DNA from 4 places in the Calditerricola yamamurae genome. Region 2 is predicted to be linked to each of the others. Evidence: riboswitches for the same ligand, from Rfam matches in the RefSeq annotation. Region 2 holds a riboswitch; each other region holds the start of a gene.
What was found. Region 2 has a riboswitch for S-adenosylmethionine ahead of metX (homoserine O-acetyltransferase MetX). Riboswitches for the same ligand answer to the same signal wherever they lie in the genome.

Region 1: another riboswitch for S-adenosylmethionine. It lies ahead of ACYQ0Z_RS10585 (2,3-diketo-5-methylthiopentyl-1-phosphate enolase); the one in region 2 lies ahead of metX (homoserine O-acetyltransferase MetX).
Region 3: another riboswitch for S-adenosylmethionine. It lies ahead of ACYQ0Z_RS01110 (homocysteine synthase); the one in region 2 lies ahead of metX (homoserine O-acetyltransferase MetX).
Region 4: another riboswitch for S-adenosylmethionine. It lies ahead of ACYQ0Z_RS02870 (nitrite/sulfite reductase); the one in region 2 lies ahead of metX (homoserine O-acetyltransferase MetX).

What each region holds. Positions count from the first base shown of each region.
Region 1 covers NZ_BAAIFH010000006.1:853,796-855,991, forward strand. The annotation lists gene ACYQ0Z_RS10585 (2,3-diketo-5-methylthiopentyl-1-phosphate enolase) at 1-1,070, opposite strand, end outside; SAM riboswitch class I at 1,160-1,282, opposite strand; gene ACYQ0Z_RS10590 (ISL3 family transposase) at 1,456-2,196, shown strand, end outside.
Region 2 covers NZ_BAAIFH010000004.1:124,264-126,459, reverse strand. The annotation lists gene ACYQ0Z_RS02035 (DUF1002 domain-containing protein) at 1-519, shown strand, start outside; SAM riboswitch class I at 635-748, shown strand; gene metX (homoserine O-acetyltransferase MetX) at 852-1,973, shown strand.
Region 3 covers NZ_BAAIFH010000003.1:200,719-202,914, reverse strand. The annotation lists gene ACYQ0Z_RS01115 (NAD(P)H-dependent flavin oxidoreductase) at 1-561, shown strand, start outside; SAM riboswitch class I at 649-774, shown strand; gene ACYQ0Z_RS01110 (homocysteine synthase) at 889-2,190, shown strand.
Region 4 covers NZ_BAAIFH010000004.1:313,819-316,014, reverse strand. The annotation lists gene ACYQ0Z_RS02875 (MraY family glycosyltransferase) at 1-648, shown strand, start outside; SAM riboswitch class I at 744-870, shown strand; gene ACYQ0Z_RS02870 (nitrite/sulfite reductase) at 946-2,196, shown strand, end outside.

The DNA.
Region 1 (2,196 bases), on a different contig from region 2:
ATGCCACCGCCGGCGTTGACCACGTGGTCAAGGCCGAAGTCGGCCAGCAGGCGCGGCACCATGCCCGGGTGAATGCCCGCCGACGGCACCGGGAACGCCGGGGCCAGGCCGGCGAAGGGCTCGACGAGACGGTCGCGCAGGGCAAAGGCTTCCGCCGCGGCGAGGGAAACGGTGCCGTAGGGCGCCGGGAACAGCACCAGGTCCGCCCCGGCCAGGCGCATGAGCATGCCCAGCACAATCGGCGCCGCGATACCATGGTGCGGTGAGGCGTACAGGGCCCCGGACAAGGCCGGATGGGCGAGAATCGGAACGGTGATCTCCGGGTCCTCGCGCAAGCGCTGCAGGATGTCGTACCCGTACGGCAACACGTTCAGCAACAGGGCTGTGGCCCCCTGCCGCACGGCCTCCCGCGCCCGGTCCACCATCTCGTCAACCGGGCCGGTCAGGTTGACGGCGTATAGCACGCGGCGGCCGGTCTTCGCCTCATGGGCGTCAAGCACTTCGCGAAAGAGCGCGATGCGCTCGAAAAAGGGCGCCCGGTCGTCGACAAAGAAGATCTCATCGTCCTTCACCAGGTCGACGCCGCCCTCCACCTGGGCGACAAACTGCGCATGCAGTTCGGCGAGGGGCAGGCCGATGCACGATTTGAAGATGCTCATGAGGAGCGGCCGGTCCCATACCCCAAGCCGCTGACGCACGCCCTTGATCCCCAGCCGCGGGCCGGGAAAGGCACGCACGAAGGTATCGGGCAATTTGAGGTCGACAAGGCGAATGCGCCCGTCCATCGACAGCTTGCCGAACACCGTCGTGAGCAACGACGGGATGTCCGCGCGCAGGTTCCGCACCGGGTAGCCGATCGCCAGATGGGCCACCCGCGAGCCGTCGGCGGCCACCTGACCGCGGCGGATGTCCATTACCACGCCCTTGTATGGCTCCAGTTCCGCGCGACGGGCGGCGGGAAGGTCCGTCCAGGTACCCACCGTGAGCCCCATGGCGATCGACTCGGCCTTTCGGGACAGGTCGCCGTCATCCGGCACCTGATAGATGGCCACAACCCACTCGTTCGTCATGGTCCTTACCCCGCTTCGCGACGATGATGAAAAACGAAAACGCCTCTCCCGTATCCGAGAGAGGCGCGCAACGCGTTGACGTTCCGCGGCTCTCATCTCTCGGAAAACGGGTTGTCCCGTCTTCCGCAGGAGTTAGCACCGTGCACGCCATAGCGGGCGCGCCGGTTGCCGGGCTTCATCGGGCCAGTCCCTCCGCCTGCTCTGGATGAGATCCGGGCTTTCCTGCTTGCGTATTCGATTGATTCAAAAAGTACTAAAGGATCGGCCTCTTGTCAAGAGAGGAAAGGCTCTACGCTAAAAAGTGTGGGATCTAAGAGGAAAAGGCGGTCGACGAGCCAAGGGATAGTTAGGCACATCACATCCCGAAGGAGGCTCGCGACCGCCTATGAACAAGCTTACCGCAGAAATGTTCGGCTTACAATCGTGGATTGTTTACCGTATCGTGCATCAATCCGATGGTATTCACATCTACGCCGGTCGGCCGCGTAAGGAAGCGCGGTGTCCGGATTGTGGACAGCTGACACGCCGCGTCTACGATCGTGCGCGCGAATGGAAACGGAAGCTGCACACCTGGTGCAACGAGAAACCGGTTTACCTCTGGGTACGTCCCCGGCGCTTCCAGTGCACGGCCTGTCGAAAAGTGTTCACCGAACGCTTTCCTGGTATTCGCCCCTGGGCACGCAGGACCGAACGGGCCGAAGCCCTTTTGCTCCAGCGCCTGAAAGCGGGCAGTTTCCGTCGTGCCGCCCAGGAAAGCGGAACAAGCAGCAGCACCTTGCGCCGTCTGCTCCTTCGGTACGTAGACCAGCAGGTAAATCTCGAGGAAGCCCTCCGGGATGTCGATGCCTTCGTGCTTAGCATTGATGAACACAGCTATCGTGGCCGTGACATGATGGTTACGGTCACATGCGTGTGGCCAAAACGGTGCCTTTTGGCCATCTTGCCGGATGACCGCATGAAAACACTGGAGCGCTTTTTGCGCCAGCTGCCGGAGACGGTTCGTCGGCGGATTCGGGCCGTGTGCATCGACCTGAAGGATGCTTGGCGCCATGCCGTGAAGCGCGCTTTGCCCGGCGCTGTCATCGTGGCGGATCCGTTTCACGTCATCCAGGACGCGAATCGGCGG
Region 2 (2,196 bases):
ACGGCAGGGGTAAAGGATGCCTCGGTGTACGTGACGGCGCCGATGCCGGTATCGGGGACGGCCGCCTTGACGGGCGTGATCAAGGCCTTTGAGCAGGCGACCAACACCTCTATCAGCGAAGAGCAAAAGCAGGTGGCCAACGAGGAGATGGTGCGCACGGCCCAGCTTGGCGAGAAGATCGGGAACCCCGACAAAGCGGCCGAGCTGATGCTCCGGCTGAAGGAGGAGCTGGCCAAACAGGGCGGTGACCTTTCAAACGAGGCGCTGCGCCAGTTGATCATCAATGTCGCCGGCGACCTCAACATTCAGCTGTCGGATCAGGACGTGGCGCAGCTGACCCAGCTCCTGCAGCGCATTGCCAACCTGCCGATCGACTGGTCCAGCGTGCGCGACCAAGTCGCGCTGGTGCGGGACAATCTGGACCAGATCCTCAATTCCGAAGAAACGCGCAGCGTGCTGCGGGCGTTTCTCGATTTTCTCGTCACGCTCTTTGATGCCGTGGTGCGCCTGTTCGGCTGACGCGCGTCTGCCGCGGGGCGCTTTTTTTCTGCGCGCGGAAAAAACGTTGACATTTCCGCCGACGCGGCGTATGATTATTCTCAACAACCGCACAATCGTATAGGCAGTGCACCTACTCTTATCCAGAGCGGTGGAGGGACTGGCCCGATGAAACCCGGCAACCCCGGAACGCGTTTCCGGAGAGGTGCCAATTCCAGCAGAACCCCTCAGGGGTTCTGGAAGATAAGAGGAAGGCGACGCACGGCTTGACCGCAAGCGCCCTCTTCTTATCGGAGAGGGCGTTTCTTTGTCTGAGGGCGCAGCCTTGGCGTCGTGAAGGGAGGAGGTCGGGGATGGACCGTCATGCGCGCAACACCCTTTCCATCGGTTCGTTTCAAGTGGAATGCGGCGCGGTGTTGCCCGAGGTAACCGTAGCCTACGAAACGTGGGGAACCCTTTCCCCCGAGCGGGACAATGTGGTGCTCGTCTGTCACGCACTGACCGGCGATGCGCGCGCCGCCCGCACCCCGGACGGCCCCGGGTGGTGGGAGGGGCTGATTGGCCCCGGGCGGTACATCGACACCAATCGCTATTTCGTCATCGCGTCCAACGTTCTGGGCGGTTGCTACGGGACGACGGGGCCGTCGAGCCTCAATCCGGCCACGGGCAAGCCCTACGGATCGGCGTTTCCGCCGGTGACGATTCGCGACATGGTGCGCGTGCAGGCCCGCTTGCTCGACGCCCTGGGCATCGAGCGTGTCTTGGCTGTCGTTGGCGGCTCGATGGGCGGCATGCAGGTGCTGGAATGGGGCGTGATGTATCCCGACCGCGTTGGTCGTCTGATCCCCATGGCCACGGCGGCATACCTGTCGGCCACGGCTATTGCCTACAACGACATCGGGCGGCAGGCCATCTTGGCCGATCCCAATTGGCGCGGAGGCGACTACTACCCCGGGCCCGGGCCGGAAAAGGGGCTGTCCATTGCCCGCATGGTGGGGATGGTGACGTACCGCTCGGCGGCGCTTTTTGATGCGCGCTTTGGGCGCAATGTGCGCAACGGGAAAGCACCGATCGATCCGGACGTCCTCTTTGAGGTGGAGAGCTACCTGCGCTATCAGGGAGAAAAGCTGGTTCGGCGGTTTGACGCCAACACGTACTTGCTTCTGTTGCGCGCCATGGACACCCACGACATCGGCCGCGACCGCGGCGGACTCGACGCTGCCCTTTCCCGCATTGCGGCGCCGGTGCTTTTCGTGGGGATTACGGAAGATCTCCTCTATCCGCCCGCGCACTTGCGCGAGCTGGCAGAGCGGCTGCGCCGGATGGGCAAGGACGCGCGCATGGTGGAAATTTCCACACCCTATGGCCACGACGGGTTTCTGGTCGAGTTTGACAAGATTGGTCCACACGTGCGCGCGTTCCTCGCCGAAGCGCATGCGGATGCGGTGGAAACGGCCTCACGCCAGGTGGTGTGAGGCCGTTTTACGTGTGCGCAGCCGGTCGGCAGATGGACGCACAACGGAACCTGCGGAAGCGCCCGCTTCGATACGGGACAGGCCCGTCCCTCGACAGGGGGAAACGGGGGCAGGGAAGCGAAAAAGGGATCGCGCGCGGTTCCTGAGCGTGTAAAGTTTCAGTAGGAACACGGTGAGGAAAAAACGAAAAGAGACCTCACCGCAAGTTGTCTGGCCAGGCAAC
Region 3 (2,196 bases), on a different contig from region 2:
TCGTTCCGCAACCGGCTGTCCGCGGAAGAGGATTATCCGCTCCTCGTGTTGCTGCGCCTCGTACGGCAGGAGGTGCCGTTGCCTCTCCTCGCCGCCGGCGGCATTATGAACGGACGCGATGTGGCGGCGGTGTTGGCGGCGGGCGCGTGTGCGGCCCAGATGGGCACGGCATTTCTCCGGTGCCCGGAAAGCGGAGCCCATCCGGTTCACAAAGCGGCCCTCGTTGACCCGCGATTCACCTCGACGACGTTGACGCGCGCCTTTACCGGCAGGCGTGCCCGAGGATTGGTCAATCGCTTTATACGGGAACATGATGCGGCCGCACCGGCCGCATACCCCCACCTGCACCATCTCACCCAGCCCCTCCGAAGGGCGGCGGCGCAGGCCGGCGACCCGGAGGGCATGGCGCTGTGGGCGGGGCAAGGCTTTCGTTTGGCCCGCGAGATACCGGCCGCGGAACTCGTGCACCAGCTGATGGACGAGGCGCGCCAGGGGCTTGCGGAGGTGTCCCAAACGCTCTGCGGGCGTTCCGATGCGCCCAACGCGCACGGTTTCCGTTGACAAAGGGGGGACGTGCGCCCTATAATGAGCGTAACGTTGCGTCAATCCATAATCTTTCGCCTTCTTCAATCCGCAAGGAGAAGGCTCCTCTTATCGCGAGAGGCGGAGGGACTGGCCCGATGAAGCCCGGCAACCGGTGGGATCCAGCGGTAGCAGACTCCCACAACGGTGCCAATTCCTGCAGAATCCTGCGCGGATTCTGAGAGATGAGAGGGGCGTAATGCGGTTGAAACGCCCCTTCTCGATGGAGAAGGGGCGTTGCCCTTGATAGGGGGCCTGTGGCGCGCCGGCGCCCCGGGACATTTGACCACGAGGAGGAAGGAGCGCATGAGCATCGAGACGCAAACTGCCAATGCCCATCGTCTGGAAACCCTGGCCATCCACGCCGGCCAGCAGCCCGATCCGACGACGGGGGCCCGGGCCGTGCCGATCTACCAGACGACGTCGTACGTCTTCCGCGACACCGACCATGCCGCCAACCTGTTTGCCCTGAAGGAGTCCGGCAACATCTACACGCGGATCATGAACCCGACCAATGACGTGCTGGAGCAGCGCGTGGCGGCCCTGGAGGGCGGGGTAGGCGCCCTGGCGGTAGCCTCGGGGCAGGCGGCGGTCACCTACGCCATCCTGAACATCGCCCAGGCGGGAGACGAGATCGTCTCCGCCACCAGCCTCTACGGCGGGACGTACAATTTGTTTCACTACACGCTGCCCAAGTTCGGCGTGACGGTGAAGTTCGTCGACGCGCGGGACCCGGAAAACGTCCGCCGCGCCATCACCGGCCGCACCAAGGCGGTGTTCGCCGAGATGATCGGCAACCCCAGGCTGGACGTGCTGGATATCGAGGCCATCGCCGAGGTAGCCCATGCCCACGGCATTCCGCTTATCGTCGACAACACCGTGCCCACGCCGTTCCTGTGCCGGCCCTTTGACCACGGCGCCGACATCGTCGTCCATTCCGCGACGAAATTCATCGGCGGCCATGGCACGACCATCGCCGGGATCATCGTCGACAGCGGCAAGTTCGACTGGACCAACGGCAATTTCCCTGCCTTCACCGAGCCGGATCCCAGCTATCACGGGATGGTCTTGAGCGAGGCCTTCGGAAACATGGCCTACATCCTGAAGGCACGCGTCCAGCTCCTGCGCGACACGGGGGCGGCCCTTTCGCCCTTCAACGCCTTCCTCCTGCTGCAGGGCCTGGAGACACTCCATCTGCGCATGGAGCGGCACAGCGAAAACGCGCGGAAGGTGGCGGAGTTCTTGGCCGGCCATCCCTATGTGGAATGGGTCGACTACCCCGGTTTGCCGGACAGCCCGTATCACGAGCTGGCCAAGAAGTACCTGCCGCGCGGGCAGGGCGCCCTCGTTACCTTCGGGATTCGCGGAGGCCTGGAGGCGGGGAAGAAATTCATCAACAGCGTCAAGCTCCACTCCCACCTGGCCAACATCGGCGACGCCAAGTCGCTGGTGATCCACCCGGCCAGCACGACACACCAGCAGCTCACCCCCGAGGAACAGGCGCAAACTGGCGTGACGCCGGAGCTGGTGCGGCTGTCGGTGGGGCTGGAGCACATCGACGACATCCTCGAGGACCTCGACCAGGCGCTGCGGGCCAGCCAGCGGTGAAAACGG
Region 4 (2,196 bases), 190 kb from region 2:
AAGCTGATCGCGCAGGTGGCGGCGGCACTCGTGCCCTTCGTAGCCGGTGTGCGCGTCTATGGCGTGCGCGATGTCGTCGACGGCGGAATGATCCTGTTTCCCCTGTGGCTGTCGCTGCTGGCAACGATGCTGTGGGTGGTGGTCCTCATCAACATCATCAATTTCCTCGACGGTGCGGATGGGTTGGCCGCCGGTGTAACGGCCATTGCCGCCGCCAGCCTGACGGTGATCGCCCTGTTGAAAGGGCAGGCCACAACGGCTGTGCTGACGGCCGCCCTGATGGGCGCTTGCCTGGCGTTCCTGCGCTTCAACCTGCCGCCGGCGACGATCTTCATGGGCGACACCGGATCGGCGTTTTTGGGGTACTATTTGGCCGTCGTGGCGCTGGACGGGACGCTGAAAACCGTTACGTTTCTCTCGCTGGTGGCCATGCTGCTGGTTTTCGGAGTGCCGTTGTTTGACAGCGTACAGGTGATCCTGCGCCGCTTGCGGGAAGGGCGGCCCATTTACCAGGCCGACCGTTTCCATGTCCACCATCGCCTGCTGGCGTACGGCCTCACGCAGGCGCAGACGCTGGCCGTCTTGTACGGGGTGTCGGTTTTGCTGTCCGTGGTTTCCCTCCTCCTCTATTGGTGGGTGGTCGGGTAGTCCGAAGACGTGAGAAAATTGAGTTGACCTATCTGATTTCAGGGAGTAAGATAGGGGTAACGCCCGATGGAAATTGCATACGACCGGAACACATCCCCTTATCGAGAGAGGGGGAGGGACTGGCCCGATGAACCCTCGGCAACCGGCCCACACTTCCCGCGCGGTGAGCACGGTGCCAATTCCAGAAAAGGCGCGCGGCGGGCGCGCCTTTGAAGATAAGGAGAGAAAAGCGCGCCCTTTTCTCTTCGTTCAAAGGGGAGAAGGGCGCGTTGATTTTTCCGAGGAGGGTGAGGGCTCATGGCGTTTAAGTATCAATGGAAGTGGGCGGAGGACCCGTCCAAGCTGAACAAGGTGGAGCTCCTGAAGCTCAACCGCGATGGCCTCGACATTCTCGACGACATTGAGCGGCTGGCGGCGGCCGGGCACGAGGCGCTGACCGACGACGACCTGCAACTCCTGAAGTGGGCCGGGATCTACGCGCAACGGCCGAAGGAGGACGGCTTCTTCATGATGCGCATCCGCGTGCCGTCGGGCGTGCTCAACAGCCGGCAAGCGCGCGAGGTGGCCCGCATCAGTCGCGAATACGGACGCAGCCTGGTCGACGTGACGACGCGGCAGTGCTTCCAGCTGCACTGGGTGCGCATCGAAAACTGCCCCGAAATCTTCAAGCGCCTGGCCGAGGTGGGGCTCTATACCTATGAAGCCTGTGGCGACTGCCCGCGCAACATCGTCGGCAACCCGCTGGCCGGCATTGATCCCCACGAGCTGATCGACACGCGTCCCATCGTGGAAGCCGTGCAAAACGCGATCTGGATGAACCGCGAATTTTCGAACCTGCCGCGGAAGTACAAGATTTCGATATCGGCGAACATTTACAACGCAGCCCATGCCGAAATCAACGACTTGGCCTTCACCCCGGCGATGAAAATGATCGACGGGGAGGAAGTGGTTGGCTTCCACGTATGGGTGGGCGGCGGCCTGTCCTCCAAGCCGCACATGGCCCGGCAGCTCGACATGTTCGTGCGGCCGGAAGAGGTGGTCAAGGTCGCCGTTGGCGTCACCCGCGTGTTCCGCGACTACGGCTATCGGGAGAAGCGCCACCGCGCCCGCCTGAAGTTCCTCGTCGCCGACTGGGGGGTCGAGAAGTTCCAGGAAGTCCTCGAGGGCTACATCGGGAAGTTTCCCGGGCGGGGCGAGGACAAGATCGTCGGCTGGAACGCGGGCTACTTCACCGGCGTGCACCGGCAGAAGCAAGAGGGGCTGTACTACGTCGGCCTGTCGGTGCCGGTTGGCCGCATGAGTGCCGACGAGCTGGAAGGGTTGGCTGAGCTGGCCGACAAGTACGGCAATGGCTCGCTGCGCACGTGCAACACGCAGAACATTCTGATCACACACGTGCCGGAAAACAAGGTGGAGGCGCTGCTCGCCGAACCGCTCCTGAAGCGCATCACCCCGTTCCCGAAAACCTTCTCCGGCCATGCCGTTTCCTGCACGGGGATCGAGTTTTGCAACCTGGCCCTTACCGAAACCAAGGAGCGCATGCGCAAG